2 regions of the Pseudoalteromonas sp. NZS127_1 genome follow, and region 1 is predicted to be linked to the other one. Evidence: riboswitches for the same ligand, from Rfam matches in the RefSeq annotation. Region 1 holds a riboswitch; the other holds the start of a gene.
The links. A riboswitch is a leader RNA that binds a small molecule or an ion and turns the genes downstream of it on or off. The one in region 1 is predicted to bind cobalamin.
Positions count from the first base shown of each region.

Region 2: it holds a riboswitch for cobalamin, as region 1 does, so the genes downstream of both, I6F50_RS08165 (ABC transporter ATP-binding protein) here and I6F50_RS04250 (TonB-dependent receptor) in region 1, are expected to answer to the same signal.

Region 1 covers NZ_JADYXO010000002.1:260,266-276,170, reverse strand. The annotation lists gene thiI (tRNA uracil 4-sulfurtransferase ThiI) at 1-773, shown strand, start outside; gene I6F50_RS04270 (ketopantoate reductase family protein) at 814-1,716, opposite strand; gene I6F50_RS04265 (VanZ family protein) at 1,709-2,062, opposite strand; gene I6F50_RS04260 (YajQ family cyclic di-GMP-binding protein) at 2,215-2,697, shown strand; gene I6F50_RS04255 (ABC transporter substrate-binding protein) at 2,899-3,636, shown strand; cobalamin riboswitch at 3,748-3,932, shown strand; gene I6F50_RS04250 (TonB-dependent receptor) at 3,969-5,795, shown strand; gene msrA (peptide-methionine (S)-S-oxide reductase MsrA) at 5,886-6,422, opposite strand; gene I6F50_RS04240 (efflux RND transporter permease subunit) at 6,508-9,606, opposite strand; gene I6F50_RS04235 (efflux RND transporter periplasmic adaptor subunit) at 9,610-10,662, opposite strand; gene I6F50_RS04230 (DUF2982 domain-containing protein) at 10,909-11,613, shown strand; gene I6F50_RS04225 (hypothetical protein) at 11,636-11,968, shown strand; gene I6F50_RS04220 (DUF1566 domain-containing protein) at 12,038-13,687, shown strand; gene I6F50_RS04215 (DUF1566 domain-containing protein) at 13,697-14,215, shown strand; gene I6F50_RS04210 (ExeA family protein) at 14,381-15,298, shown strand; gene I6F50_RS04205 (general secretion pathway protein GspB) at 15,310-15,905, shown strand, end outside.
Region 2 covers NZ_JADYXO010000006.1:177,154-193,058, forward strand. The annotation lists gene I6F50_RS08100 (ATP-dependent zinc protease) at 1-432, shown strand, start outside; gene rimK (30S ribosomal protein S6--L-glutamate ligase) at 435-1,340, shown strand; gene I6F50_RS08110 (succinylglutamate desuccinylase/aspartoacylase family protein) at 1,327-2,385, shown strand; gene I6F50_RS08115 (mechanosensitive ion channel domain-containing protein) at 2,490-3,062, opposite strand; gene I6F50_RS08120 (BamA/TamA family outer membrane protein) at 3,132-4,841, opposite strand; gene I6F50_RS08125 (DUF3630 family protein) at 5,013-5,297, opposite strand; gene recQ (DNA helicase RecQ) at 5,305-7,128, opposite strand; gene I6F50_RS08135 (thioesterase family protein) at 7,514-7,969, shown strand; gene rarD (EamA family transporter RarD) at 8,021-8,938, shown strand; gene I6F50_RS08145 (response regulator) at 8,956-10,191, opposite strand; gene I6F50_RS08150 (DUF413 domain-containing protein) at 10,278-10,652, opposite strand; gene I6F50_RS08155 (LysR family transcriptional regulator) at 10,744-11,616, shown strand; gene I6F50_RS08160 (porin) at 11,783-12,715, shown strand; cobalamin riboswitch at 12,783-12,907, shown strand; gene I6F50_RS08165 (ABC transporter ATP-binding protein) at 13,070-13,882, shown strand; gene I6F50_RS08170 (iron ABC transporter permease) at 13,884-14,888, shown strand; gene I6F50_RS08175 (cobyric acid synthase) at 14,893-15,905, shown strand, end outside.

The DNA.
Region 1 (15,905 bases):
ACTTATGGAAAAAATACAGCTCTACACATAAAGTTAAATTTGTAACGGTTGATTTTGAACCTGTTGTTGCTGAAATTTTAGAAAACGTTGAAAACAGTCAAATGGGTGTTGTACTTAAACGTATGATGATGCGCGCAGGGAGTGTGGTTGCGCAAAAGTTAAACATTCAAGCACTTGTCACTGGCGAAAGTATTGGCCAAGTATCTAGTCAAACATTAGCGAATTTAAGCGTGATTGACCGTGTTACTGAAACGCTTATTTTACGCCCGCTTATTCAACACGATAAGCAAGAAATTATTAATATTGCTCGTCAAATTGGTACGGCCGAAATGGCAGAAACAATGCCTGAATACTGTGGTGTTATTTCTAAAAAGCCAACGGTTAAAGCCAAAATAGACGTTATTCTTGGTGAAGAAGAAAAGTTCGACTTTGATGTACTTGATACCGTTGTAAACAACGCACGTATAATGGACGTGCGTGATATTGACGTAGAAGCCAAACAAGAACTTAAAGAAGCTGAATCGGTTGCTGATTTGCCTGTAGGCTCTGTGGTAGTTGATATTCGCTCACCAGAAGAAGAAGAAGCTGCACCGCTTGCAATCGACGGTGTTGAAGTGGTTCATTTACCGTTCTTCCGTCTGGCGACTAAGTTTGGTGATTTACCAAAAGACACCGACTACTATTTATATTGTGATCGAGGCGTAATGAGCCAACTACAGGCACTTATGCTGCACGAACAAGGCTTTGAAACGGTAAAAGTTTACCGCCCATAAGGTTTGTCGTCTTAAAGTTAAGAATTTATATAAGCGTGGTTTATACCACGCTTTTTTTTGCCTGAATTTTGACAAACAACTCATCGTTGTAAGGTGTAGGAATACCGTGAAGTTTGCCTTGTTGGCTAATATAGCCACATATAGCTGATATTTCAGTTTCTCTGCAATGCGCGACGTCTTGCTGCATTGAAGAGTAATTGTCAGACGTTAATTCCATTATTTTATAAGCGGTATTAAGTGCTTTAATCAATGGGATATTAAGCCCTTGTACCTTTGCTATATTGCATGCTTCAGTGAGTGCATTAAAAATTATAGCGTTGTACTTAGGTGCGCGTAACTCACCATTTTTTACATTACTTAAAGCGCTTAATGGGTTAATGGCAATATTTACGAGTAGTTTTTCAAAACGAAGCTGCTGAATGTTATTAGTAAACTTTAGGCTGGGTATTACTTTAAAAATATCAGCTATTGGCGCGCTATTTTGAAAAGCTAATTCATTACAAGCACCAATAACACTTTGTCCCTCACCAGTGTGCTGCACAATGTATTGGTTTGATTTAAAGCCCGCTATGCTTGTCGTTAAAAAGTAGAGTGCTTGGTGAGTGCTTAGCTGGCTATTTACCTCATCAACATTACCCATTCCGTTATGCGAAAGTACAACAGAGCAATGACTTGGTAGAAGAGGCTTTATTTGCGTAAATGCATCAAGTACTTGAAAGGCTTTAACGGTAAATAAAACAACATCAAATTCAGCCGCTTTATTTAGCTGATTTAATGCAATAAAGTGTGCGTCAATTTTTTTAGATGCACCCTTACCTCGACTATAAAAGCGGGTATTTGTTGGGCTTTTGCGAGTTAAAACACTGACATTATGCGACGCACTTAGAAAATGACTAAGTAACAAGCCAATAGCACCATCGCCGACAATTAAAATATTAGCCATATGGGTTCTTTTTTCGAGGTGTAAAAATTACTCTAAGTAAAAAGTAGCTTGCGGCACCTGCAAAATCAGCAAAAAAATCACCGAGTGATGCTTGCCTATATGGAAGTGCGTCTTGCATTATTTCTATAGAGGCGCCATAACCAGCCAATAAAAGTATTTGCGCATATAAAGGAAGCTTAAACGCTTTATCCATTATTATGGCTAGTATAAAAAAAATCCCAAAATGGGCGACTTTATCAACATGAGGAAATAAATTTACAACGCCACCTTTTATTTCTTTGGCAAATAAAAAGGTAAAAGCTACTATGCTGATTAAAAAAATTGCTTGATAAACACGCCTTGTCACGACAAATCCTAAAATCGCTTAAAAAAGAGGCGCAAGTATATCAAACTAATTTAATATCGCACCTGAACAAGATGCAGAAAAATGTAAAGATTTATAATTTTAGCGTTATAATTACCACATAAAATTAAGATTAAATAGTTAGGAGCAAACCAATGCCTTCATTTGATATTGTATCTGAAGTAGAAATGAACGAAGCTAAAAACGCAGTTGATAATGCAAATCGTGAGCTAGAGACTCGCTTTGACTTTAGAGGCGTTGATGCATCTATTGAGCTAAATGACAAAACAATTAAGCTTAAAGCTGAAGCAGACTCTCAGGTTATGCAATTATTTGATATTTTAGCTAACAAAATATCTAAGCGTGGTATGGATGTATCAAGCTTAGAGCTTCAAGATATTACCCGTGCAGGTAAAAATGTATTTCGTAACGTTGGCTTAAAGCAGGGTATCGAAAAGGACATGGCTAAAAAAGTAGTTAAAGCCATTAAAGACTCTAAAGTTAAAGTTCAAGCTGCTATCCAAGGCGAAGAAGTACGTGTAACGGGTAAAAAACGTGACGATCTTCAAGAGGCTATGCAAGTAGTGCGCAGTGCTGAGCTAGGTCAACCTTTTCAGTTTAAAAATTTCCGCGATTAATTAATAAATAGTTTTAAATTAAGCATGCTTTAATCTGTTTATACTTACAGACAGATTGAAGCTACTTACTCTTTTTAAATATCTCACTATTATCCCTCTTTGCTGCCTAGATACTCCCGTATGTATTAATCTTCTTTTTGATATTTAAGCTATTATATTTAATCACATGCAATTAAGTACTTCACACTAGAAGGTATTAAAATGAAACTTCATCAATTATTTTTGTTATTTGTTTTGCTTACATTTACCAAACCAAGCTTATCAAAAACAGTTGATATTGATGTACTGGTTGAAGATGGCTACTTTCCCATTATTATTAATGCGCAAAAAAAGCAGGGTTTTGCTCCTGAGTTTATTAAGATTTTAAACGGCGCACAGCAGGAGTTTAACTTCGTACTTAAGTCTCTACCTGTAAAAAGGCTTGCTTTGTCAGTTGAAAAAAATAATTTTGATGTTTTATTTTTAATGGCACTGCAATGGATCCCACAATCAGCGCAAGAGAATATTAAAAAAACCGAATTTTATACCATTACCAAAAATGAGCTTTATACGCTTAAAGAAAATACAAATGAGCAAGCTTACTTTGACGACATTACGTCATTAACAAAGGTTGGGGTTCTGGGGTACTCGTATCAATTTGCTGGATTTAATACAGATGCCGAATTTTTAAGTGAGGAACATCAAGTAAGTTTAACCATTGATGAATTCAATGTGGTTAAAATGCTGCTATTAAAGCGCGCGGAAGTAGGCGTTTTAAATAATATTGCTTACCAATATTTTAAAAATCAAAATACTTTTAATATGGATTTACTCTATAAAAGTAACGTACCAGATGCCGTTTATGAAACGCACTTTTTAGTTAACTCTAAATCAAATAAGATCACTAGTAATAAAATGGATGAAATACTAAGCTTACGTACTGCACAAATACAACTTTAGAAGCTACTTAATAAATATGGCGTTTCTTCAAACTATACTAGCCCTTAACTGCATTTTAAAGGTTTTTAGCTGTATAGACGTCCATTGACATTTGTAAACAAAATACTCACAATAGCGACATATTTTCAAGGTGCTTGCTAGCCACTTCATGTAATGATTTTTTTAGCAGGATAATCGGGAAGTTGGTGCGTTTTCATGATGACTACAAGCCCAACACTGCCCCCGCAACGGTAAAGTATTGCATATTTTGATGTGCTTACTGAGTCCGGAGACCGGCCTTGATGCAATCTTACTTACTTAAATCTTTGCGGTGGGCAAAGGTAGGGGACATCATGTTAAACAAAACAACTTTAGGCGTTGCTATTTCTGCTGCGCTTTCATTTTCTGTGTCTGGCGCAGAGCAATCAATTGAAAAAATAACCGTTACAGCTAATAAATTTGAGCAATCAATCAATGACGTTTTAGCAAGTGTAAATGTTATTGAGCGTGCAGAAATAGAAGCAAGCAACGTACGCGATTTACCAACCTTATTAAGCACGCGAGTTGGTTTTCAGGTTAATCCAAACGGTGGTTTTGGCCAAAATACAGGTGTGTCACTTCGTGGTACTGGCTCTGGCGATACGCTAATTTTGATTGACGGTGTACGTACAGGCTCAGCAACACTTGGTCAAAAAGCATTAAATAATGTCCCTTTAAATAGTATTGAACGCATTGAAATTATTAAGGGTTCTCGCGCGGGTGTTTACGGCTCTGATGCACTTGCTGGCGTAATTAACATTATAACGCGTGAATCAGATAACTTATCTGTGAGTGCTACGTTTGGTTCTGATTCTTACCAAAATTATCAAGTGGCAGGCTCTGTAAAATCAGGCGATATAACAACAGCATTTAATGCAGGCTTTGAAAAAACAGATAACTTTGATGTACTGCAAGGCGTAGCACCAGATGAAGATGGCTATGAAAATAAAAACCTTGGTTTTAAAGTAAATTATACTGATGCACACTACGGCGACTTTAAGTTATTAGGTCAATACAGTGAAGGATTTGCAGATTACGACAGTCGCTTTAGCCCAGCCGACAGTACGATTGAACGAGATGATTTTAAAAACTATCAGCTTTCTGCAGGTTGGAGTAAAAACTACACTAACCAAACGCACAGTATTGATTTAGCGCTAGCAACGGATGATTCAGACAATACATATGTCGATTTTTCAGTTGGACCAACAACAAGTACTTTTATAACTAAACGCACACAAATTGATTATAACGGCCAATACCTATTATCTGATGAGCTTAACATTAGTGGTGGTATCAATTGGTACAACGATGATGTATCTCATAGTTCGCAACTATTTGTTGAAGACAGCCGAGATGTACTTGCTGTGTTTGTAGGTGCTTACTACGATGCAGATAAAGTATTAGCTAATTTAACTGTTCGCCAAGATGACGACGAGCAATTTGGCGACGAAACAACGTATACCGCAGCTGCGGGTTATCATTTATCTGAAGATGCAACATTTCGTATAAGCCAAAGTACTGGCTTTAAAGCCCCTACATTTAACGATTTATATTTCCCACTTTATGGTAACCCTGATTTACAGCCTGAAAAATCAGTAAACCGTGAGTTAGGTTTGAGTGTGGACTTTGATATTGCGCAAGTTGATGTTGCAATTTTTAGAAACGATATAGAAGATAAAATTGATTACGATGCAAACTTTGCATTAGCTAATATTGATGAAGCACGTTATGAAGGGGTTGAATTTAGCTTATCTCAGCAGTTTTTTGGTTTTGATAGCAACCTTAACTTTGCTTATTTAAGTGCAGAAGACGAAGAAACGGGCGCAGAGTTACGTAATGTTGCTAAACGTACTTTTAACTGGGAACTTGCAAAACAGTTTGGTGCTTTTGATGCAAGCTTAGACATGCAATATCGTAGTGACCGACAAGGTGCTGTGACGCGTTTAGGATCATACACGCTTTGGAACTTAGCGGGTAATTATCAAGTAAATGAGCATATTGAAGTTTCGCTTCGTGTAGAAAACTTATTTGATAAAGAGTATAACGCTGTTGATTCAAATACTGATTTTACAACGGGTCAAGTGTATTACTACAACACGCCAGAGCGTCGCTTTTTTGCAGGCGCAAGCTACCAGTTTTAACGGTATTTATTAATATTAAAAAGCCCGACTTACGTCGGGCTTTTTAATGTGTAGCTAAGTTTAACTAATCAATTTAACTGCTCAAATTAGCTAGTCAGCTAAGAATTCTTTAAACACAGTTTCAAACTTATGTAATTTAGGTGCTATTAAAATACTACAGTAACCCTGCTGTGGGTTTTCGTTATAGTAATCTTGATGATAATGCTCTGCTGGATAATACGTAGTGGCAGGGCTGACTTCTGTTACAATGGGCTCACTCACATGGCTTTGCAGTTGAGCTATCATTTCATTGGTTTGCTTTAGTTGGGCTTCATCGTGATAGTAAACAACGCTTCTATATTGTGTGCCTATATCGTTACCTTGACGATTCAATTGTGTTGCATCATGCAAAGTGAAAAACATTGCTAGCAGTGTTTCAAAGCTAACTACAGTGGTGTCAAATTCAACTTTAACAACCTCAGCGTGCCCGGTTGTGCCAGAGCATACAGAATTATAGGTTGGGGTGTCGGTTTCGCCACCGGTATAGCCAGAACTCACATCTAATACGCCATTTACACGTCTAAATGCTGCATCTATACACCAAAAACAGCCGCCACCAAATGTTGCTACTTGCGTTGTTGAGCTCATAAGTATTCCTAAAATGTATATGGAGTTTAAAGGCGAGCATAAATTGTATGCGCCGCAACAACAAGGTTACGGCGCAATAAAGAGATTAGATCTCTTCGAAAGGCTTTTCAGCAGCTTGTTTATTCAGCTTTTGTTGTAAAAACTCAGGTGATTGTGTATTTTTCGATAGAGCATAATACGCAGCAGGTACAACAAAAAGAGTCAGCAGGGTAGATACAATAACCCCTGTAAACACAACTACACCAATTACCATACGGCTTTCGGCGCCGGGGCCTGAAGCAAAAACCAAAGGAACAGAGCTCATAACGGTTGTAAGTGAGGTCATTATTATTGGGCGAAGGCGCTGGGTAGCTGCCTGTAGTATTGCTTCACTAAACTCAACGCCTTTATCGCGTAATTGGTTAGTAAATTCCACAATCAAAATACCATTTTTAGCACTTAAGCCTATGAGCATAACAATACCTATTTGGCTGTAAATATTTAAGGTCAGTCCTGTAGCCCAAAGCCCAAACATAGCGCCCATTAAACCAAGCGGTACGGTAAGCATAATGACAAATGGGTGCATAAAGCTTTCAAACTGCGCAGCAAGTACTAAAAAGGTAACGGTGAGTGCAAGTATAAATACGTAGGTCATCGCTGATGCGCCTTCGTAATAAAGCTGCGACTCGCCTTTGTAATCTACTGCGCCATCTATATCGTTTTCTTGCGCGGCTACCTCGTTTAAAAAGTTAAGCGCTTGTTCAAGGGTATAACCGTCGGCTAAGTTGGCGCTTAGTGTAATTGCGCGCATACGGTTGTAACGGTTTAAGCGCGACGCGGTTGCTTCTTCTTTTAAGCTGATAAGGCTATCAAGTGGAACTAGTTCACCGCTTCGTGATTTAAGGTATATATTTGAAATATCAGTAGGATTGGTAAAATCTTCTTTTGTTCCTTTTAAAATCACATCGTATTCTTCACCGCGGTCAATAAAGGTCGTAACACGGCGCTGGCCAAGCATTGTTTCTAGTGTACGGCCTACATCAGATACCGAAACGCCTAAATCGGCAGCTTTGTTTTTATCTATGCTGACTAAAAACTGCGGGAAGGTTTCTTTATAATCATGATCGATTCTTACTAAACCTGGGTTTTGTTCAGCACGCTTAATTATACGGTCACGCCAATCGGCTAGTTGAGCGTAATCATTACCTTGCAGTACAAACTCAATTGGGCGAGATGAGCCACCACCACCAATACCACGGCGCATAATGGCAAATGCACGAACATCGGTAACTTCTTGCATTTTACCGCTTATTTCATCCATTACTTCCCACGTTGAGCGTTTGCGTTTATCCCAATCGGCCATACCCACAATCGCAACACCGCCGCTGCCACCCCAGCCAGGCACTCGGACAAGTACACGACTTAGCTCACCGGCTTGCGAGTAAGGCATTAAGCGCTCTTCAATTTTAGCCATATTAGCGGCGTTATTTTCGTAACTTGCGCCTTCTGGGCCGCTCATCATAATAAAGAACGTACCACGATCTTCTTTTGGCGTTAGCTCAGAGGGAACTTGTAAAAACAACGAGTAACTAACAAAGCCAGCTAATAATAAGCTCACCATTAAACCCCATTTACGGGTTATGTTGGTGGAGAGTGAATTACGGTAACTTACTTCAATTTTAGTAAACTGGCGGTCCATCCATTGGCTAAATTTATTTGGTTTGTCTGATACTTTAAGTACTTTAGAGCACAAGGCTGGTGCGAGAGTTAGTGCTGTAACACTTGAGAAAAATACGGCAGCACTTACCGCCATAGCAAACTCAGTAAATAATGCACCTATACGGCCATCCATAAATACTAATGGCACAAACACCGATATTAGTACAAGCGTGGTTGCTACTATAGCAAAACCTACTTCACGCGCGCCTCTAAATGCAGCTAGTAACGGCGGCTCACCCAGTTCAATACGACGGTGAATATTTTCAAGCATTACAATGGCATCATCTACTACTAAACCAATGGCCAGTACTAAGGCAAGTAAAGTTAGTAAGTTAATTGAGTAGCCCATTGCCAACAAAAACATAAAGCTACCAACAAGTGCGACCGGTACGGTGACCGCAGGGATAAGCGTTGCTCGTATATTGCCTAAAAACAAAAATATAACGAGTACGACTAAACCCATAGAGATGGCAAGTGTGCTGTAAACTTCATTAATAGACTCTTTAATAAATACAGACGAATCGTAGCTGTCTTGAATTGTAGTGCCTTCAGGTAGGTTGCGTTTGATTTTTTCAAGTTCGCTGCGTGCGTTATCTACTACGGTTAGTGTGTTTGCTTTAGCTTGTTTTACAATACCTAAGCCAATCATATTACGCCCGTTACCACGAAATAAGCTTTCGTCATCGGCAGCTTCTAAACGTACATCGGCAACTTCACCTAAACGTACTAAGTAACCTTCATCACCACGCTTAATTACCAGGTTTTTAAAATCGCGCTGATCTTTATAACTACGGGCAGTACGCACGGTAAAGTCACGATCTATAGATTCTATTTCGCCAGCCGGTAACTCAACGTTTTCTGTACGCAGTGTATTTTCAATATCGCTTGAGGTAATACCCCGTGCGGCCATTGCTTGGCGGTTAAGCCAAATTTTCATGGCGTATTGGCGCTCACCACCAATACGTACGTTAGATACACCATCTACTACGGCTAAGCGGTCAACAATAAAACGCTGCGCGTAATCAGAGAGCTGTAACGAGTCCATTGTTTCGCTGTTTAATACAAACCAGGCGATTGGGCTTTCATCACTATTTGATTTAGATACTTCTGGCGGGCGTACCTGATCCGGCAAACTATCAAGTGCACGTGCTACACGTTCGCGTACATCGTTAGATGCTGCATCTATGTCGCGGTTAATATCAAACTCAATGGTAATGTTTGAACGTCCATTACGACTCGATGAGTTAATACTTTTAATACCTTCAATACCTGAAATTCGATTTTCTATTATTTGCGTTATTTTGGTTTCTATAATTTCGGCAGAAGCACCTGTGTATTCAGTGCTGATATTTACAATCGGCGTTTCAATATCCGGGTATTCACGAAGTGGCAGCATAGTAAACGCAACCAGTCCAAAAGTAAGAAGCAGTAAATTAATTACAATGGCAAAAACGGGGCGCTTGACGCTAGTATCTGTAATTTTCACGTATTACCCCTTTACGCTTACTTTACTTCCAGAGCGAATTTTTATTAGCCCCTCAGTAACAATTTGCTCGCCATCAGTTAGGCCCTCATCGATAGCAACCCAGCCATTATTTCTGCTAGCAACATGCACTTCAATTTTATTAGCTATCCCATCTTGAATTTGAAAAACAAAGTGTTTGTCTTGCAAAGGTATAACCGCTTTTTCTGGCACCATTAAAGCTTGGTTGCTGCTTAGCTCAAGTGCTGTATTTAGTAACATACCAGGGCGAAGTAATCCTGATTTATTGGCAAAACTTGCTGTTACTTCAACACTGCGAGTAACCGAATCAATACGCGAGCTAATATGCGTTACCTTGCCGTTAAATGTCTGTCCTGGGTAGGCATCGTTTTGCGTAAGCACTTTCATGCCCATATTTAATTGTGCTAAATATTTTTCAGGTACTTTAAAGTCAACTTTAATAATACTAATATCATCAAGTGTTGTGATTATTGTTGTATTACTTACGTAAGCACCTATTGATATTTCACGCTTACCTAACAGGCCTGAAAAGGGCGCACTAATAGTCATTTCGTTTAATTTAGTTTTAGCGCTTTCTAGTTGGGCCTCTGTTGCATCAACACGAGATAACTGCTCTTCAAGTAACGACTTTGCCGTTGATTGCGAGCGTGAAAGTTCGGTTAGGCGATCTAACTGGCGTTGTTCTTCACGTAAGTTAATGCCAAGCTCTTTAACGGCAAGCTGTTCTTGTTGGCTCTGTAACTGTACTAACTTTTGTCCTTTACTGACTAAGTCGCCGTCTTTAAAATATATATCTGTGACATAATCGTTTTGCGCACTTTTTATATAGATTGCTTGGTTTGCACGCGCGCTACCGATCGCTTCTATCATCACTGCGTTTTCCTGAGAAGTAACAGTATGAGCTGTTACTTGAGTAGACATTTGTGATAAATCGGCTTGTTCGCCGTGGCTAGCGGGTAAATATAAATAAACGCTAAATATTAGTAGTAACGTAATAATAAATGGAAAAAGTGCTTTACCTGACTGTCTTGAGTACATCGTTTTCATACCTGAAAATTAATTATATGTATTGTACGAAATAAGACCGGGAAAAGACGGTTATGTGTCTCATAAATTTGTGCGTTAAGCGTAAAAGTAAATAAGATTTATTCATTGTTCCTATTTTGTTGAGGAAAAAGCGGTAATGTATGAAATTTAAAACCACCTGTAACTTATGTATAACAACAAGAAAGGTCATAATTTGGGCTGTTATTATGTTTGTTTTTTATATGGTGTTTTACCAATATGGATAAACCTAACAATGTCATTAAGTTTCGGGCACAAGGTGCGCGAAACGCAATTGAAGTGCTTGTTGCAGGTGCAATTGGTTTAGTTTTTATTATGTTGTTTAATTTACTGAGGCCGGGTGAGATTAGCATACTTGAAATATTTTTAGTGAGCTTGTGTATTGCCGCTATTTTTATTGGATATTTAAAAACTCAAGAACCATATCATAGCCTTATATTAAATGAGTCTGAGCTCGTTTATTGCCATAAATACGGAGCTTGGTGTATGCCTCATAGTAACTTTCATCACAGTGGTATACCCAAAGTAGAAGATGGCTTTGATTACTTAGAATTAAATGCGGTTGGTATAAAGGTAAACGACATAGATGACTTTTTAACAAGCATAGCGCCTCGAATTGCAGGGAAATTATTAATAGAGCAGCGTAATTTGTTTATGCAAGTTGTTCAAAAACATTGCAAAAATGGCAATTGCCCATCAGAATGGCTAATAGAAGATACACATTACACATCCCATAAAGGGATAAGCTATACTGGTCTTATAGCTATGTTTGCTAACAGGACTAAGCACCTTCAACTGTTAATCGGTTACGATTTATTATTACCAGCCAGTGTGTTAGATAGAGATATCTGGGCATTTAGTGCTAACTTAAATAAGTGGAAGCGCGAGCCTAGTCAGTTTATAGCGTCGCAAATTAATAATTAAGCTGCGACTGTAGGAAAGAAAAATGAGTCAAGAGAGAGCCTTTTTAAAAAGTGGTCGAAACACCATAATACATAAAGATAAAAAGCATGATTTAGTGATTGTAAACTCTGAAATTCATCCTAAAATTAAAGTGACTCAACATGGCTTAGAGCCATTTAAAGAAGAGTTACCTAAAAACCGCCGTGATGCAAAAGATCGCTATTTAGAAATAGTCTATGTTGGAAGCCCTGATGTATTTGGCGAAGAAAAACAATTACTATTTATTCAAGCTTTAGATGGGCGTGAATACAAAGTAGATTACAGTAAAATCGGTACGAAGTTGTTTGTACGCATTCATCAAGATACATATATGTAGTACTTTAATGGCATCTTTATTGCTAGTAATTACACTATAGTAATTATTTGACATAATAAGGTGCTGCGTATGAAAGCGTTTGCTTTAATCCCCCTCATTTCTTGCGGTTTGCTGAGTGCGTGTGGAGGAGGTGGCGGTGATAGCGATAATACAGTTGTAGAAACATCTGTTAATGCTGGAACCGATTTACAAATTATCGAAAAAACTGAATTTACCATCACAGCACAAGGTTCCCCCGCTGATGGTACGTTTTCATGGCAACAAGTTAGCGGCCCAAGCTTAGAAGGTTTTCCGCTTGAAGGCGCTGAGCAAACATTGACAGCCCCTGACGTAAAAACTGATAGTGAAATAATCTTAAGAGTGAGCTATCAAAGCACCGGTAGTAGCGCTGTTAGTGACGACATTTCTATTTCAGTGAGCTCTAATAATCAACTTCCTCTTGCTGTTGTTACCCAAACATCTCCTGAAACACTTCCTTCTGTATACAAAGATACGGTGACTTTGAGCGCTCTTGAGTCGAGCGATCCTGATGATAATGGCCAAATTGATAGTTACTTGTGGCAACTGCTATCAGGTCCTGATTTAGATATTGCTAGCTTTAATGAGTCAACTCTTAGCTTTTCTCATCCTTTACTAGAAAGTAACGTAAATTTGTCTTGGCAGCTAACAGTCACTGATGATGAAGGCGGTGAGGCGAGTACTCAATATTCAATGACGCTTAATAAAACAAATGAACTAGTGGATGCAAATGCAGGCGCTGATCAAAATGTCGAAGAGTTTGAAGAAGTAACGCTTGATGCAACGAATAGCGAAACTGTCACCGATACCTATCAGTGTAAGTGGCAACAACTTACCGGTAATAGCGAAACATTAAGTAATAGCGAGCAATGTACAACGACATTTTTTGCCTCTGATGTAGATACTGAATCCACGTTGAGCTTTGAAGTAACGGTAACCGACTCAAAAGGACGCACCGATACAGATTCTTTATTTGTTGATGTATCACCAAAAGCGCTTGGGCTTATAAACGATAGTGGTGTTGGTGAGTGCTATAACAACACCCAACGCATTAACTGTGAAAGCGATGACTTTCCAGCGCAAGATGCTGAACTTGGACGCGATAGCTATGCAAACCGCTTAGATAAGGTTGGTAAAGGTAATTTAGCGTTTGATTACACTAAACTTAATCAGTTTGCGGATGAAGTTGGTGATGATAGTAGTGACTTTACCTGTATACGCGATAATGTTACTGGACTTGTATGGGAAGTAAAAAGTGAATCCTCAGGAGTATTGCCAAATACAAGCTTGCGTGAGGGGCAAAATCATTACTTTTGGGATTTAGGCGATACTACTTTTACCGATACCAGTACAGCCAATTCAACTTGTCCGGATGATACGAGTTGTGGAGTACAAAGTTATATAAACGAAGTGAATAACTTAGATTTTTGTGGTGGTACAAATTGGCGGTTACCTACTTATACAGAGCTTTTAGGTTTAATTGATTATGGTAAGCAAGGGCAAAGCATATTAATTGATGAGGTGTTTTTCCCCAATATGCCAAGTGAAAGTGCATTAAGCCACTTACGTTATTGGACTTCACAAACCGCAGCCGATGGTACAAGTTTATCGCAAGCGTACATTATTGATATGAGTGATGGTAACGATCTTGCTTATCCAAAAGAAAATACCGCGTATGTTCGTTTAGTTAGAAGCCGTTAGGAGAAAATAATGAGATTTAAATTACTCTATGCACTAGCAACTATAAGCTTGAGCTTTAATATTGCAGCGGCGCAAACGTGCTACGACGGTACAGATACCACAACGCCGACAGATAGATTTACTATAAATACAGATGGCACAGTGTCTGATACCGAAACAGGTCTTATGTGGCAACGCTGTAGTTATGGGCAAATTTATAATACAGATACAAAACTTTGCGAAGGCTCTACACCTTCTCTTACTTGGCAAGAGGCACTACGCGGTGCTAAAAATGATACAACCGCAGATTACGATGATTGGCAAATGCCTAACATTAAAGAGTTGGCGAGTATTTTAGAGCACAGTTGCACCGAGCCGAGCATTAATGAAGAGGTGTTTTTTGGTACTAAGCTTCAAAACTATTGGTCAAATACATCGGGTGTGAGCACGATGAGCTCTGCATGGGTTTATCAATTTGATAGTGGGTTGAATAGCTTGCATGCCAAAACTAGTAATGTGTATTTACGGTTAGTTCGCTACGAAGAGTAAATTACATATTAAGATTAGACAGATGAAAGTGCAGCCTTAAAACCGCTGCATTTTTTTGTTTTACATAAATTTACGTTATTTCAATAATAAAGCGCTTACAACGTTGTCACTTAGTGCGTTTTTTTGCCATTATAGGCCGTGATTTAATTACGAAGGAACATCACGGTGTATTTAAGCTATTTTGGCCTGAATGAAAAACCTTTTTCAATTTCGCCCAACCCTCATTACTTATTTTTAAGTGAACGACATAAAGAAGCCTTAGCACACCTTACCTACGGATTAGGTGAAGACGGTGGTTTTGTATTATTAACAGGCGAAGTGGGTACTGGTAAAACTACAATTACCCGCAGTATGTTAGAGCAGTTACCTGAAAACACGCAAGTAGCGATGATCCATAACCCAGCACTATCAGAGCTGGAGTTATTGGCTAGTATTTGTGATGAGCTCAACATTAGTTACGATGCTAATAATGCGACGCTTAAAAGTCTTACCGATATTATAAAAAAGCACTTAGAGACCAATAATAAATCGGGTGGGCACACCATACTTATAATTGATGAAGCGCAGTTACTTGCCCCTAATGTGCTTGAACAATTACGCTTGCTGACAAATATAGAAACCGATCATAAAAAATTATTACAAATAGTATTGGTTGGTCAACCTGAGCTACAAGAGCTTTTAAAGCGCAATGAATTAAGGCAACTCGCCCAGAGAATAACAGCTCGTTACCATTTATTACCACTTACGCAAGGCCAAACAGTTGCTTACATAAAGCATCGGTTACATGTTGCAGGATGTGATAAAGGAATTTTTTCGATGGATGCCATGCAAGCTGTTCATCAATTAACTGGTGGTGTGCCACGATTAATGAACTTGGTATGTGAGCGAGCTTTGGTAGGCACTTTTGCAAAGCAGCAGTTGATAGTTGATAGCGATATAATAAAAAAATCAGCACATGAGTCATTACCCATGGATTTTGTAGCGCCAGTTAATGAGGCCAACAAAGCAACGTCATTTGTACCATATAGCCTTGCATTCGTTGCTTTATTTGCCGTAGGCATTGGGCTTTCATTTATTTTATAGTTAGGTAAGTTATGTCTTATTTATTAGATGCGCTAAAGCAGTCGCAGCAATCAGATATGAGTGCTGAGCAATACGACTTACAATCAGAGCAGTTAAAGCAACAGCAAGCACTAAAGCGTTATAGACGATTAGCGTTAGTATTTGGTACAAGCTTAGCTGCTTTTATTGCTGTAGCTGGTGGGTTTACTACTGGTAAGTGGTTTCAAGGTACTACTTTATTAAACACATCGGAACCCGCTGTAATTAAGGTGGTTGAAAGCGAAAAATCGTCACCTAAAGAACAAGTTAAAGAAGTAGATGCCGCAGTTGAAAAGCAGCAAATAGCTAAGTTAGAACCCGCTAAAATAGCTCCAAATAATACTGCAACGATTGAAGGGCAACTTGTACATGTGCAAACACCTAATGGTGTACAGCAAATGTTATTAACGCCTAATGGGCAATATATTCCTATGCCATCGAGTCCGGTCACGAGCGCAATGGGTTATAATCAGCAGAACGTGCAACAAGTAATGCCAGTTCAAAATTATAATCAGCCAGTATTTAATCCACAAAATAATTACAATCCAAATAATACACAGAACGCTTCGGTATTTGGGCAAAGTCAAAA
Region 2 (15,905 bases), on a different contig from region 1:
ACAGCAAAGATCACAGTTGGTTGGCGTGAGTGGTTAAGTTTACCTGGGCTTGGTATTAACGAGATAAAAGCAAAAATTGATACTGGCGCTCGCACTTCATGTATTCATGCAATTAACATTGAAGAATACGAAGTTGACTCAGAAAAATGGGTTAAATTTACGGCCCAGCCACTGCAAGATGATGAACAAACGCAAGTCACTTGCAATGCAAAAGTTAAAAAAATGAAGTACGTAACCAGCTCAAGTGGGCAAAAAGAGTTACGTTACTTTATAGAAACTACATTGCATGCAGGCGAGCATAGCTGGCCTATCGAGCTTACTTTAACAAGCCGTGCAACAATGAAGTTTAGAATGTTATTAGGGCGTACAGCCATGGAAAATCGTATAGTCGTTGACCCGGCTTTATCTCAACTATTAGGTCGTAAGGTTTAACTATGAAAATCGGTATTTTATCTCGCAACAGAAAATTATATTCAACGCGTCGCTTAATTGAGGCGGCAGAGGCACGCGGTCACGAAGTTAAAGTGATTGATGCATTGCGCTGTTATATGAATATAAACTCTGAGCAACCAGAAATTCACTATCGCGGTGAAAACTTAAAAGAATTTGACGCAATCGTCCCGCGTATTGGTGCATCGGTTACATTTTATGGCTGTTCGGTACTTCGTCAGTTTGAAATGATGGGTGTTTACCCTGTAAATGAATCAGTCGCTATTTCTCGTTCGCGCGATAAATTACGCTCACTTCAGTTACTTTCGCGCAAAGGCGTTGGTATGCCAGTAACAGGTTTTGCTAGCAAACCAGATGATGTAAAAGACTTACTAGAAATGGTAGGCGGTGCACCTGTTGTAATTAAATTACTTGAAGGCACACAAGGCATTGGTGTTGTACTTGCTGAAACACGCAAAGCGGCAGAAAGCGTTATTGAAGCATTTATGGGCTTAAAAGCTAATATTATGGTTCAGGAATACATTAAAGAAGCGGGTGGTGCCGATATACGTTGTTTCGTATTAGGCGATAAAGTAATAGCAGCAATGAAGCGCCAAGCACAAGAAGGTGAGTTCCGCTCTAATCTTCACCGTGGCGGTAGTGCTACATTAGTTCGTATTACTCCAGAAGAACGTAAAACGGCAGTAGCGGCGGCTAAATCAATGGGCTTGAACGTAGCGGGAGTTGATTTACTTCGCTCATCTCGTGGACCACTTGTGATGGAAGTAAACTCATCACCAGGTTTAGAGGGCATTGAAATAGCAACAGGTAAAGACATTGCAGGCATGGTGATTGATTTCATCGAAAAAAATGCTTCAAGTAAAGGAACAGCAACACGTGGCAAAGGTTAAAATTAACCGTCCTTTTTCCTTATTAGGAGAGAGTGTAGGCGTAGGCGAGCGTAAAACACTTGCCTTAGAGGCAGCTAAACTTTATACCCATTCACCACTTAATATTCCTATTGAAGTGGTTAACGGTGTAATGGAAGGTCCTGTGCTTATGGTGTGTGCGGCTATTCATGGTGATGAGCTAAATGGCGTAGAAGTTGTGCGTCAATTAATTGCTAAAATAGACCCAAGCCAACTGCGCGGTACAATAATCGCTGTGCCTATTGTGAATGTGTTTGGCTTTATTCATAAATCGCGTTACTTACCAGACAGACGCGATATGAATCGTAGCTTCCCAGGTTCTGAGCGTGGCTCACTTGCTGGGCGTATGGCTTATATGTTTTTTAATCAAGTGGCAATACATTGTACCCACATTATTGATTTACATACTGGCGCTATTCATCGAACTAACTTACCGCAAATTCGCGCTAACTTAGCTGATGAAGCAACCGCGGAAATGGCTAAAGCATTCGGCACGCCAGCAGTTATAGATGCATCATTGCGTAATGGCTCATTACGAAGTGAAGCTGCAAACCTAGGTATCCCGGTTATAACCTATGAAGCTGGTGAAGCACTGCGTTTTGATCCAATCGCAATTGCGGCCGGTGTACAGGGTGTTGATTATGTTATGCGTCATTTAAAAATGATCCGTGGCAAGCGTCCTAAAAAGTTACCAGATCCTATTATTGCAGGTTCAACTAGTTGGATACGTGCCGAAGTTGATGGCATTGTGCGTGCACAAGTATCACTAGGGGAGCATGTAACTAAAGGGCAAGTACTTGCTTATATTAGTAGCCCACTAGGTGACTCTGAGCTTGAGCTTTTAGCGCCTAAAGGCGGTATTGTTATTGGTCAGCAAACTATGCCATTGGTAAATGAAGGTGATGCGGTATTCCACCTTGCTTACTTTGCAAATGACAATAGTTTAGTAGAGCAGCAACTAGAGAACTTTATTGATGAGATAAACGATTTAGATGACGAGCTTAAAACCGCTGAACTAAATAACTAATAGCTAAACTAAATTCTGTTTAGCTGAGCATTAAAAAGCCGCAGTAGGTAATTACTTACTGCGGCTTTTTTGTGAGTATTGCTTTATAAACGATGCTTTTTAAACTATGTTTTTTTAGGGCCAATAATACGTTTTATAACGGGAGCTTTTGTTGGCTTTGGTTCTTTATTTAAAACCATGACAGGGCGTGTCACAAATAAATTATTAGGGTAAATTACACGGTGCCCATCAATATGCTCAAGTACTACATTCATTAAGCCCATTTCAACAATGCGCCCTTCAATATGATTTGCACCATCAATAATTCGTACCCAATAACCAACGCGGCAATCGTTTTGAATAAACATTAGTAAAAATGCGGTGAGATTACTTAATAATGACCAAGCAGCGAAGAGTGCTACGCCCAACATAGCAAATAAAGAGGAGCCTAAAACCAATAAGCCACGCAGCTCTATACCCCAAAATACTAAAACTAAACACAGCACGACAAAGGCGAGTATAATTTTTAGTAAGAGCTCTGCACGATATTTTCGGTGTAAATCAACTTTCCCCTTAATTGCTTTTTCGAGTAATTTTTTGGTTATTTTTAATAGCAGAGGGAAAACCAAAATAGCGATTATAGTTACAATTAACTTATATTGTGATGCAAACAATTCTAAAACTTCTATTATTTCCACATTAGGCCCTGAACTTTAATACCAATTTAATTTAATTCAATTGGTATTAGTTTAACGCGTTTGTATTATTTAAAAAGTGTTTTTAACGCTCACTAACCACTGTACTGAGTCTACGTCATCGTAGCTATCAACTGGGGCTGCAATATCAATGTGGATCATGGTTCCTGAGTTTGCACGACTTGGTGCTAAACGAAGACCCACGCCTATATTTTTTAATACATGTGCGTTTTCGCCATTATCTTTATCGTTAAACCATGCTCTGCCCACATCTACAAAAGCTGCGCCACCCACTTTAAATAGTTGTAGTAAATCGTACTCCCAGTAATAGCGCTTTTCTAGATTAACTAAAAAGCTGCGGTCGCCATGTTGATAATCCATAGGGTAACCACGCAGGCCTGTTTCGCCGCCTAAAGTAAGTTGTTGATCAGCAGTAAGGTTTTTTGCGTATTGTACCCGGGCTTTAACATACCAAGATTGGTCTTCACTGGTATTTAAATAATATTGTACTTGGCTAGTGGCCATAAAGTTTTCGAGTTTTTTCTGTTCTTTATTCCAATAGCCATCAATATCAGCACTAAAACGCCATAAGGTATTATCGTTAGTAAAGTGGGCTTTTTTAAAGTTAACAGAATACACCGCGCGGCTGTCGTCATTACTTAATGATTCGTCTGAATAGCCAATTAAGCTTTTAATATTCCAACCTAAGTTTAAATCCTCAGTGCGAGATATACTGTCAAAATTGCGTACTTTTATGTAGTTATCTTCAAACCAATGGCCGCTTATAAAGGGATAACTTAAACTTCTGTCATCGGCAAGTGGTGCAAATGTAGTGTCTATAGCTTCAAAGGTATGCTGCTCGTCGGTATAACCTAAGGTTAAGCGTTGGGTCCAATTATTATTAAGCGCTTTAGAGTGTCCTATAAATGCACGGTTTAAATCAGTAGTTTGATCAAATTCGCTAAACTCTTCGCCGCGTTTATATAGTGACTCTTCGCGCTGCTCAGAATAGCTTAAAATACCGTAACTAAAAGGGGTGTCTATCGCGTAAAATGGATAGGTTAGCTCAAGTAAATGGCGCTTGCCATCGCTGTTATCAGCGTACTCTAAACGGCCGCGGTAGCGAGTAGAAAAAATATTAGGATCGTCGTAAACAAATAAATAACCGCTACGATCGCTGTCGGTCGTGCGTGACAAAGAAAGGCGCTTCCCCCAACCAAGCAGGTTTGATTCTCTAAAACCTATACTTGATTTATTTTCTCCACCGCTACGGCTAAAGTTTACTTCAGGTAAAAGTGTCCATAAATCACGGGTAACCACTTCTACATTAACGTCACCGTCGCAGTTTTCGATTGCACTAATTTGTGCATCATATAAGTAACTTTCTTTACGAAGTAAGCGCTCAGACTCGGCAAGCTTTTTAGCATCGTACTTGTCACCAGGGGAGAATAATAAAAGGTTATTAATGACATCGGGCTCTGTTTGAATATGAGCGCGGTTAGCAAATCGGAATAGGGCATTATTTTCCTCTTCAAGCTCAGTATTAAATACATTAAGTTGCTTGAGCTTTATTGAGGCTATTTTAGCGTTACTATTACTGTGCGTGAGGGTTGTTTTGTCTTGAACTTCTCGGCGTAAGTTTTTATTTGTGCTTAAATCTGTCTGTTCTACAAGGCAGTTATCAGTTTTCGTTGAAGATTGTTGTGCGAATGCATTAGGCACATAAAAGCTTAAAACCGTTAAGCTAATACAACATTGTGCTATCCATTTCTTGTTCACCATTAAACCTCTTTACTGCTACGTAGCAAATGACTATCGTAATATCAGCTTACATCATTGTTATTATAATGTAAGTAAAAGGTATGGATTTTGAAACTAATTAATTGTTACTCATATTCACTTATGTTAATAACCAACCTGGTTTAGAACCGCCTGTGGGCGGGGTATTAAAAGCTAACTTAAATAAAATGCTAAAGCGGCTAATAAGTGCTCAGCTTCATGGCCTTCGGCATTAATCCAAATACTTTGGCTGTAATGCTCATAGTTTAAATTAAAGGTCTGCTGATTATAGGTAAAGCGGACTTGATGGCGATCGGCGCCTGCAGAATACTCATTGAGTGTTACATCGTCCGAGTGTAAAAAGAGTGTGCTCCACAGTTCAAAGTCCTCATCGTGTGGAGGCTCGACTGGCGTAATTAAAATGTATTTATGGGCGTGGTCATATTCTATTTGGGTCATAACATTCTTAATTTGTAGCTAGGTAATTGCGAATTGCAGTTAAAAATTCGCCGCCGTATTTATTTAACTTAGTAAAACCCACACCCGACACTTTTAAAAATTCGCTGTCGTTTGTTGGCATAAGCTGCGCCATTTCTGCTAGCGTTTTATCATTAAATACCACATAAGGTGGTACATCATCGGCATCAGCAAGTTCTTTACGTAGTGCGCGCAGGCGAGCAAACAGTTTTTTGTCGTAATTAAATTGCGCTAACTTATCTTGATAAACGTGTTTGGCTTGCAGGCGTGGCTCGGCTAATTGCAGTGCGTACTCACCTTTTAAAATTGCACGCGCGGCTTCGGTTAACCTAAGTGACGCACCTTGCGTTATATCTTGGCTAAGTAAGCCTTGATGAATAAGCTGGCGTAAAATACTAAGCCAAAATTCACTGCTTTTATCTTTACCTATGCCGTAAGTGCTTAGCTCATGATGATTGTTATCGCGTATGCGGCTAGTATTTGCACCACGTAGTAATTCAACAATGTACCCAAGACCAAAGCGCTGGTCAGCTCTATACACACAAGAAAGCGCTTGTTGGGCAACCAATGTACCATCAAAGCTTTTTGGCGGATTTAAGCAAATATCGCAGTTGCCGCAGGGTTCGCGTTGATATTCACTAAAGTAGTTAAGCAAAATTTGGCGGCGACACGTTTGTGCTTCGGCAAAGCTTGCCATTGCGTTAAAGCGTTGTTCTTCTACACGGCGGCGTTGCTCGTCGTCTATGTCTTCAAAAAAGCGTCTTACACGGCCAATATCAGCTGGGTCAAAATACATTATGGCTTCTGCGGCAAGTCCATCTCGCCCAGCACGCCCCGTTTCTTGATAGTACGACTCGATACTTTTTGGAATATCGTAATGCAGTACAAAACGTACATTGGGTTTATTAATCCCCATACCAAAAGCAACGGTTGCGACCACTATTTGTATATCGTCACGGGCAAAACCAGTTTGTACAAATTGTCGTTGCTCGTTACTCATACCTGCATGGTAAGCGGCAGCGTTTAGCCCTGCATCTGCAATTTTTTCAGCAATATCGTCTACGCGTTTACGGCTGGTGCAATAAATAATACCGCTTTGGCTTTTTTGCTCTTTTAAGTAGCGAAGCAGTTGCACCATAGGTTTAAATTTTTCTTCTATGGTGTAGCGAATATTGGGGCGATCAAAGCTGCCAGTATGAATATAAGGCTGTTGTAGTTTTAGTTGCTCAACTATATCAAAACGGGTGGCTTTATCGGCAGTTGCAGTGAGCGCCATCATGGGTACATGTGCAAAACGTTGCTTTAATTCGTTTAAGCGAAAGTAATGAGGCCTAAAATCGTGACCCCAATGCGACACACAATGCGCTTCGTCAATGGCAAATAAGCTTACATTTAAATGCGATAAACGCTCTAAAAATTCGCGTTGTAATACTTTTTCAGGTGCCACATATAAAAGCTTAATTTGCCCCTGATGAAGCTGTTGATACACCAATTGCTGCTCTTCTCGCGCTAAGCTGTTATTTACGTAAGCGGCTTTAACCCCAAGTGCTTGAAGTTGACTTACCTGATCTTGCATTAGCGATATGAGCGGAGATATAACAATAGTGACGCCTTCAAGCACTAAAGCGGGTATTTGATAGCAAACCGATTTTCCGCCGCCAGTAGGGAGCAATACAAGCGAGTCTTGGCCGTTAATAGCAGCATCAATAACTGTTTTTTGGCCGTCGCGAAATTCACTGTAGCCAAACACTTGTTTGAGGACAGTTTCGGGTTTACGCACAAGGGTGCTAGAAGGTGGTGTTGATGTATTCATTGGCGGGTATTTTAGTGGTTTTTTAGTGAGATGTCTTTAGCTGAGTTACTTATACCAATCCGCAATACTACTTAATCAATTTGAGGGATCAAATCTGACGCTCGCTGCGTTAAAAATTTCTGATATAGAACAACTAAATAACGAGTTTTTTGCCTTGTTATAGACACTATTTTCTTACCTCCAGATAGATCACTTAATTAAGCTAATTGGTATTAACCTCAACTCTATTGTAAGTAAATTAAACTCTGGTAGTGTTGAAACCGCTTATTAAGATAGATCTGCTTCCTTAAAGTTAGGTTGCTAAGTAAATGATTTAACTAGAACCTCGTAGTTTTGCTTAAGTTATGCTTTACTCATCGTACCAGTTTAAGCATGGAGAATAATAATGAATAAAGAAATGTTAATTGAACAAGTGGGTGCATTATTTGTAAATGGCATGCCGTTTAACCAGTTTTTACAAATATCGGTTGAGTCGTTGAGCCCTGAACAGGCCAAAATTACGTTTCCGTGGAAGGATGTACTCATTGGTAACCCTGCGCAAAAAATACTGCACGGTGGTGTTATTTCAGCCGTACTTGATAATGTAGGCGGTATGCTCGCGGCAGCAAGCGTGATTGATAAGCTCACCGATTTAGATATAGGAAGTGTGCAAACAAAATTAGCCACGCTTGGGACTATCGACTTGCGCACTGATTATTTGCGCCCTGGTAAAGGAGAGAGCTTTACAGCGAGTGCCACACTTATTCGCTCAGGTAATAAAGTGTGTGTTTGTCGAATGGAATTACATAATGAACAGTCTGTTCAAATTGCTTTTGGGACAGGCACGTATTTAGTTGGATAAAACGTGTATGGGAAGTAAACTAGCGGCCTTTTAAATCACTAAGTGTTTATTATGTCGATTGATACTGAGCAGCGTAAAGGTGCTATTTTTGCTTGTCTTGCTTTTTTTATGTGGGGCCTTGCGCCAATATATTTTAAGTTGATTCAGCATGTTTCTGCCTTTGAAATTTTAATGCATCGGGTTGTTTGGTCGGTTGTATTTTTAGTACTAGTAGTAAGTGTTTTAAAGTATTGGGATAAAGTTAAACGCATTATTGTTCAGCCTAAGCTTTTGCTTATGCTTGTTATTACCTCAACATTACTAGGGTTTAACTGGGGTTTATTTATATGGGCTATAAATAATAACCATATGCTTGATGCGAGTTTGGGCTATTACATAAACCCTCTTTTAAATGTATTACTGGGTATGCTCTTTTTAGGTGAACGCCTGCGTAAGTTTCAAGGTGTAGCAGTGGCACTGGCCTTTACCGGTGTTGTGCTGCAGCTAATTAGTTTTGGCTCGTTTCCGGTAGTGGCATTTTCATTAGCTATATCATTTGCACTTTATGGGTTGTTACGTAAAAAACTACCCGTTGAAGCCTTGCCTGGCATTTTACTCGAAGCACTTATATTACTGCCTGTTGCACTCATTTATTGGTGGTTAATGGTGCCTACAACAACATCAAGCCTGCCAGCTAACGATTGGCATACTAATGCATTACTGATTAGTGCAGGTATTGTAACTACATTACCATTGCTGTGTTTTACCGGCGCCGCTAAGCGTTTGCAATACACTACATTAGGCTTTTTTCAGTATATTGGGCCAAGCCTAATGTTTATATTGGCAGTGGTGTTTTACGGTGAAGTGTTTGACGCTGAGAGATTAGTAACGTTTGCATGTATTTGGAGTGCGCTAGCTATTTTTAGTTGGGATTCTTACAATCAATCACGCAAACGTAAAAAAGCGGCTATTACAGCCGCTGAAGTATAATTAACCTAATAGAGCTGTTAGCTAACTACTTTATTACGACCAGATTCTTTAGCGTCGTAAAGCTTTAAATCGGCCTGTTTTAATAATTCATCAATTTGATAAACAGGTCCATCTGCAAAACCAATAGATATAGTAAATTTGATTTTTTCTTTACTAAACTCTTGGCTATTCGCCTCTATAAAGTACCTAAAACCTTCAAGTCTTTTTAGCGCTTCTTGTTTATCCGCATTTGCAAAGTAAACGGCAAACTCTTCGCCACCTAAGCGGGCCACTAAATACTTTTTAAAATATTTGCTAAAGCAAATGGAGAGCCCTTTTAATACTTCGTCGCCTACATCATGCCCGTGAGTGTCATTAATTATTTTAAAATGGTCAATATCAAGCATGGCTAGCGCTCCTGAACCTTGCTTATTTTTAATCTTTTTGAGTGATTTGTTTGTTTCTTCAAAAAAGTAACGACGATTAGGTAGATTAGTTAGGTAATCGGTGTTGGCTTGGCGTTTAATTGTGGCTATTTGTTCTAGCATATCGACGTTTTGGCTAAGCCTGCAGTAAAACTCTTCACTATTAAAAGGTTTATGTAAATAATCGTTTGCGCCATTTTTTAAAAATAAACTAGAAAGCCCTACAGAGTCAGAGCCCGAAATACCAATAATGGCTTTTTCGTCATTGCTATATAAGCGGCGAATTTCGCTACATAACTCATCACCATTCATGTTTGGCATTTCGTTATCAGTAATGATGACTGAAATGTCGGGTGAACTTTCGAGCATTTTTAATGCTTCTTGTCCGTCTTGTGCTTCAATAATTTGATATTTGTGACGAACTAACAAGCTGCAAATGTATCGTCGAGTCGATTTAGAATCATCAACAACGAGTACTTTTACATTTTCATTGCGAGGTAAGCGGTGTAATTGTTTTTCTAGGTATTGGTAAGCTTGTTTGTTTTCTTTAATGATGTAATCGATGATTGGGTATTTTTCGACGGTGTCGCGGGTTTTTTTATCAATATTACCCGTCATTACAATAGTTGGGATATCAGCATTAACAGTGCAGGGTACTGCTTCACCTGATGGGGCATCAGGTAATATAAAGTCAACTACAGCGCAAAAGTAGCTATTTTTACTTATAAGCTCTTTTGTTTGTGCTAATGACTCTGCTATATCAACTTCATAGCCTGCTTTAAGCGCGATGTGCTTTTGCACTCGCGCCATTGCAGGTGTATCTTCAACTATTAGTATTTTTCGCGTCACGGAACAACCCTGTTTATATTTTGCAAAAATATTTGCTTATACAAGTTGTAACTGTTAAAACGCAAAAAAGCAAATAACTTAAGTACTTACAGATTATCCGCTTCTGAATAATACTCTTGGCTAATCGGTGCCGGTCCTGACATTTTTGAGCGGCCAAATAAAGTATGAAACTTAGTTTTACAGGTCGTTAGCTTTAAGTATTTTACCCAAGCACGTTCGATTGGGTTAGTAGGTTCTTGTGAGCCAGTGACTACTGCTACAAACTGTTCTTGATGTTCGTTTTGCGGCTCAATTGTTTTACTGTATAAGCCTCTTAAAACAACACCGTGTTGTTCTAATATACTGGCTTCTAATAAGGTGAAGTTTCCGCTGCGGCTAAAACCACGTGGAAAATTCTGATCATCATAAAATTGACGTTGGCTAACAAATGCTTGGCGTAGTAATGAAATGTTATTGCTCATAGCTTTATCCTCATACCCAATTAATTAGCTGGAGTATGATGCAAGTTTGGCAATTTATTAAACAAATTATTTTTATCGTGAGGATAAAAAATTGGATATCGATTTATTAAAAACATTCGTTGAGGTAGTGCGTACGCGTCACTTTGGTAAAGCGGCCGAAAACCTTTATATTACGCAGTCTGCAGTGAGCTTTAGAATTCGCCAATTAGAGCAAGGGCTTGGTGTTAATTTGTTTATTCGCCAGCGTAATAATATTCAACTTACAGCACCTGGCGAGCGCTTATTACCGCACGCACAAATGATTATTACGGGCATGCAGCGGGCCAAAGTCGATGTTGCACTTGCCGACAATATGCATAAGCAAATTAGCTTAGCAGGAACGCCTAATATTTGGGATGCTTTTTTACAGTTTGGTATAACAAATATTGTATCGGCGATGCCGGGCGTGTCGTTAGTTGCAGAAGTTAAAGCACAACAAGAGAGCACTCGACTTTTATTAGAGCGTACTCTCGATTTGGCAATATTATTTGATCCACCAAAAGTAGATGAACTCGTAGTAGAGCGTATTTGTGAGTTGCCAATCATTCCAGTAAGCGGATACGACACCGCAACGAACGAAAACTTTTTTGATAATCAATATGTGTATGTGGATTGGGGAACTACTTTTTCTCTTTGGCATGCGCGTCAGTTTACAGGAAAAACGCCACCTTACTTTAGAACCAGCACGGGACGTATTGCACTTGATTTAATACTGCAATGTGGTGGTAGTGCATTTATACCTCAAGTATTGGTTGAAGGGCATTTAGAAAAAGGTGAGTTGTTTCATGTTAAAGGGGTAGAAAACACCTCAAGAGACGTATTTATTGCGTATCACAGAGACAACGAGCAAAAAGAGCTAATAGAAACCTTAGTTAATTTACTTTCGCAAATGACGCCAAGCTTGTCATTAAAGCAAGGTAAGTAAGTACGACCATCTACTAGGCTTTCATGTTATTTTGATTTCATATTTAATGCATTTTTATTAACAAAAAAAGACAGTAATATTTCTATTGTAATATTACTGTCATTTAGGAATGACAAAATGCAGCAGTTTTGAAAATTAGTCTTTTGTGATTATCCAAGGAAATAACATGAAATTTGTAAAATCGAGCTTATGCTTAGCACTATTAAGTGGTTTATCTTTTAATGCACTTGCCGACGTAGACATTTACGGTAAAGCGAATGTAACAGTGCAATCATCTGATGATGGCGAAGGGTCTTTTACCGAGATAAAAAGTAATGCATCTCGTCTTGGTATTAAAGGTTCTGAAAAAATAAATGATAGTTTAGAAGCGGTATATAAGTTTGAGTTTCAAGTTGATGTGTCTGATGCTGATTCAAAAGGCGATAACGACGACAATATTTCTGCGCGTAACCAATACGTTGGTTTAAAAGGTGCGTTTGGTCAGGTTGTAATTGGTCGTAACGATACTGCGCTTAAGCAATCTCAAGGTAAGTTAGATTTATTTAACGACCTTGAAGGCGATATTAAAAATGTATTTAAAGGTGAAAACCGCTTAGGAAACACAGTTAGCTACTCATCAAACTCATACGAAGGCTTTAAAGTACTTGCTACTTTTGTAGCTGAAGACGATGTAGACGCTGATAACGGTTATTCAATGGCGGTGACATACGGTGACGTGGCTCTTAAAAAGAGCGCGGTATACGCCTCTATTGCAGCCGATAGTGAAGTAAATGGCTACGACGTAGTGCGTGCATCAATCCAAGGTAAAATCGAAAACTTTAAATTGGGTGCAATGTACCAAACACAAGAAGCAGTAGATGGCAGCGCAGAAGCGGATGGTTACTTGCTAAATGCTGCTTACAGCATGGGTAGCAACACATTTAAAGTGCAATACCAAGATATGGACTTTGACGACAGCGACGATAAGTCAGCAATTTCAGTTGGTCTTGATCACAAATTAAATAAAAACATTAAAGTATTTGGTTTTTACTCAAGCTTTGACATGGACAACAATGTTGACCAAGATTACGTAGGCTTAGGTATGGAATACAAGTTTTAACGACTAGTCTAATTAGTTAGAACACTCCCTTTTTAACCGCGCTCCTTTGAGCGCGGTTTTTTTTGCTTTAAATTATTTACCCGCCCATAATAGACCCTCATTTGGAATGAGGTGCAAATCCTCAACTATTCCCGTAACTGTAATTAGTACAACGCTTTAAGTCAGATACAAATGAGCAATACCAATCAGCATAAATATTTGAACAATTTAACGAATTAAATTTATCGCTTAATAGGTTCTATATCTAAATAGATTGGTATAATTTTTTAACGAGCGGGTTTACTCATTTTTATTAATGCACTAGTTATTGTTAGCTGTATTGTTAGTGAGTACACGCCTACCAAGGACTCACTGTTGCACACTAAATCAGCGCTAAACACGCCTTTACTAAACGTTAAAAACGTATCATGGGGTATTGGCAATAAAACGATTCTCAAAAAAATAAACCTTAAAATAACCACAGGTAAATTTGTTGGTTTAATTGGACCTAATGGCGCAGGTAAATCGAGCTTATTGCGTTGTTTATATCGTTTTAATAAACCAAGTGATGGCGTTGTAGAGTTTAACAACACCGACATTTGGCAGCTAAAAAGTGATGAGTACGCAAAAAAAGTCGCGGTTGTTTTACAAGAAACCCCTTCGCAATTTAACTTAAGCGTATTTGATGTTATTGCACTTGGGCTAACGCCTCATAAATCGCTATTTAGCTCAATAACCAATATTGATAAACAAAAAATCATCCAAGCTATCAACACCGTAGGGTTAGTGGATCATATTGATCAAAGTTTTGAATCGCTCTCAGGCGGTGAAAAACAAAGAGCGCTTATTGCTCGTGCTATTGTGCAGCAACCTCAACTATTAATTATGGACGAACCAACCAGCCATTTAGATGTTAAATACCAAATACAGGTTATGGAGCTTGCTAAATCGTTGGGTGTAACGGTATTTGCATCGTTTCACGATTTAAACTTAGCCTCTGCAATGTGCGATGAACTAGTGGTTATTAAAAACGGTGAAATTACACATACAGGCACGCCAAGTGAGGTATTAACCGAAAACATGCTAGGCGACGTTTTTGGTGTTTGCGCCCAAGTAAATAACCACCCGCAAATATCGAAGTCGGGAAATAGCATCCCTCATATCACTTACTTTTATGGCTACAAATAATATGAGCGCAGTTAATACTCGCCAATCATTTGCGCTATTTATAAGTGTTGTAGCTGCTTTATTTAGCTTATTTGCAGCACTTAGTTTTGGCGCAGCAGAGACCTCACTTCAAGATGTATTTAATAGCTTTTTACTCTCAAATGATGCGTCTTTTAATTCGCGTATTATTTTTGAACTAAGAATGCCACGCACATTACTCGCCTTTTTAGCAGGCTCTGGCTTAGCAATTGCGGGGCTTATTTTACAAACGGTAACGCGCAACCCTTTAGCCGATCCTTACTTATTTGGTATATCGTCGGGTGCCTCATTTGGCGTGGTGTTACTTATGGCGCTAGCAGGCATTAGCGCAGGCTTTATGCTATCGGCAGCAGCATTGCTGGGCAGCTTACTCGCTATGAGTTTATTAATACTTATTGCAGGTAGGCAGCAAAGTGCACAGGTAGAATCAATGTTATTAGCTGGTGTTGCTCTGTCATTTTTATTTAGTGCATTTACCAGTTTGTTGCTTTATTGGAGCGACCCTCAGGCGGTAGCCGCTATTTTATTTTGGACACTGGGCAGCTTTGCTCGTGCGCAGTGGGCTACGCTTTGGTTACCTTTATTGGTAATCACATTGTGTACGTTTGTAATGCTGAGCTTTAGAAGGCAACTCAATGCTATGTTACTTGGCGATGAAAGCGCAATTACATTAGGTGTTAGGGTCCAGCGCTTTAGAATACTTATGCTGGTTTTGAGCTCATTAATTACCGCTGTGCTGGTGGCTATGTGTGGTGGTATTGGGTTTGTAGGATTAATGGTGCCGCACATTGTGCGCTTTTTTATATCCCAAGGCACCATCGCTGGCTTACTGGTAACCAGCTTAGTGGGCGGTACATTTATGGTGTGGGTTGATGTACTTTCGCGCTCCTTGCTAAAAAACCAAGAATTGCCCGTAGGCGTTATTACTGCTGCTATTGGTAGTGTGTTCTTTTTAAGTTTATTGTTTTTTAGAAAGCGAAGGGTGTAATTCCATGAAAACCTTAATGGTGCAAGGCACTACTTCCGACGCAGGTAAAAGCACTTTAGTTGCAGCCCTTTGCAGGGTATTTGCTAAGCGAGGGGTAAAGGTTGCGCCTTTTAAACCACAAAATATGGCACTTAATAGCGCAGTAACAAAAGATGGCGGCGAAATTGGTCGTGCGCAAGCTTTGCAAGCAATAGCAGCTAAAGTAGAGCCCGAAATAGATTTTAACCCTATATTACTTAAGCCTAATAGCGACACGGGCGCACAAGTGATTATTCACGGAAAAGCCATTAGTAATATGGAAGCTGGCAAATATCACGACTATAAAAAAGTCGCGATGGATGCAGTAATTACCTCACATAACCGCTTAGCTAAACGCTTTGAATTACTCCTTGTTGAAGGAGCGGGGAGCCCTGCTGAAATAAACCTGCGTGAAAACGATATTGCCAATATGGGTTACGCCGAAGAGGTAGATTGCCCTGTTATTATAATTGCCGATATTGATAAAGGTGGTGTGTTTGCACATTTGGTAGGTACGCTTGCGTTGTTAAGCGAGTCAGAACAAGCGCGCGTAAAAGGCTTTGTTATAAACCGCTTTAGAGGCGATATAGGTTTGCTGCAAGGCGGGCTAGATTGGCTTGAAGAATACACAAACAAACCCGTACTTGGTGTATTACCTTATTTGCACGACCTAGCGCTTGACGCTGAGGACGCCGTTGCAATTGATAATAACGTAACCAATGCCACAATTAATATTGCAGTGCTGCTCGTGCCACACATTAGTAATCATACCGATTTTGATGCACTGCGTTTGCACCCAAACATTAATATAAATTATGTGCGCCACACGCAAACGATCCCAGAAGTTGATCTGATCATTCTACCAGGCAGTAAAAACGTGCTGGGGGATTTAACCTTTTTGAAAAATGAAGGCTGGGATTTACAAATTAAGCGCCACTTACGCTATGGTGGCAAAGTACTTGGAATTTGTGGCGGCATGCAAATGCTGGGCAATACGCT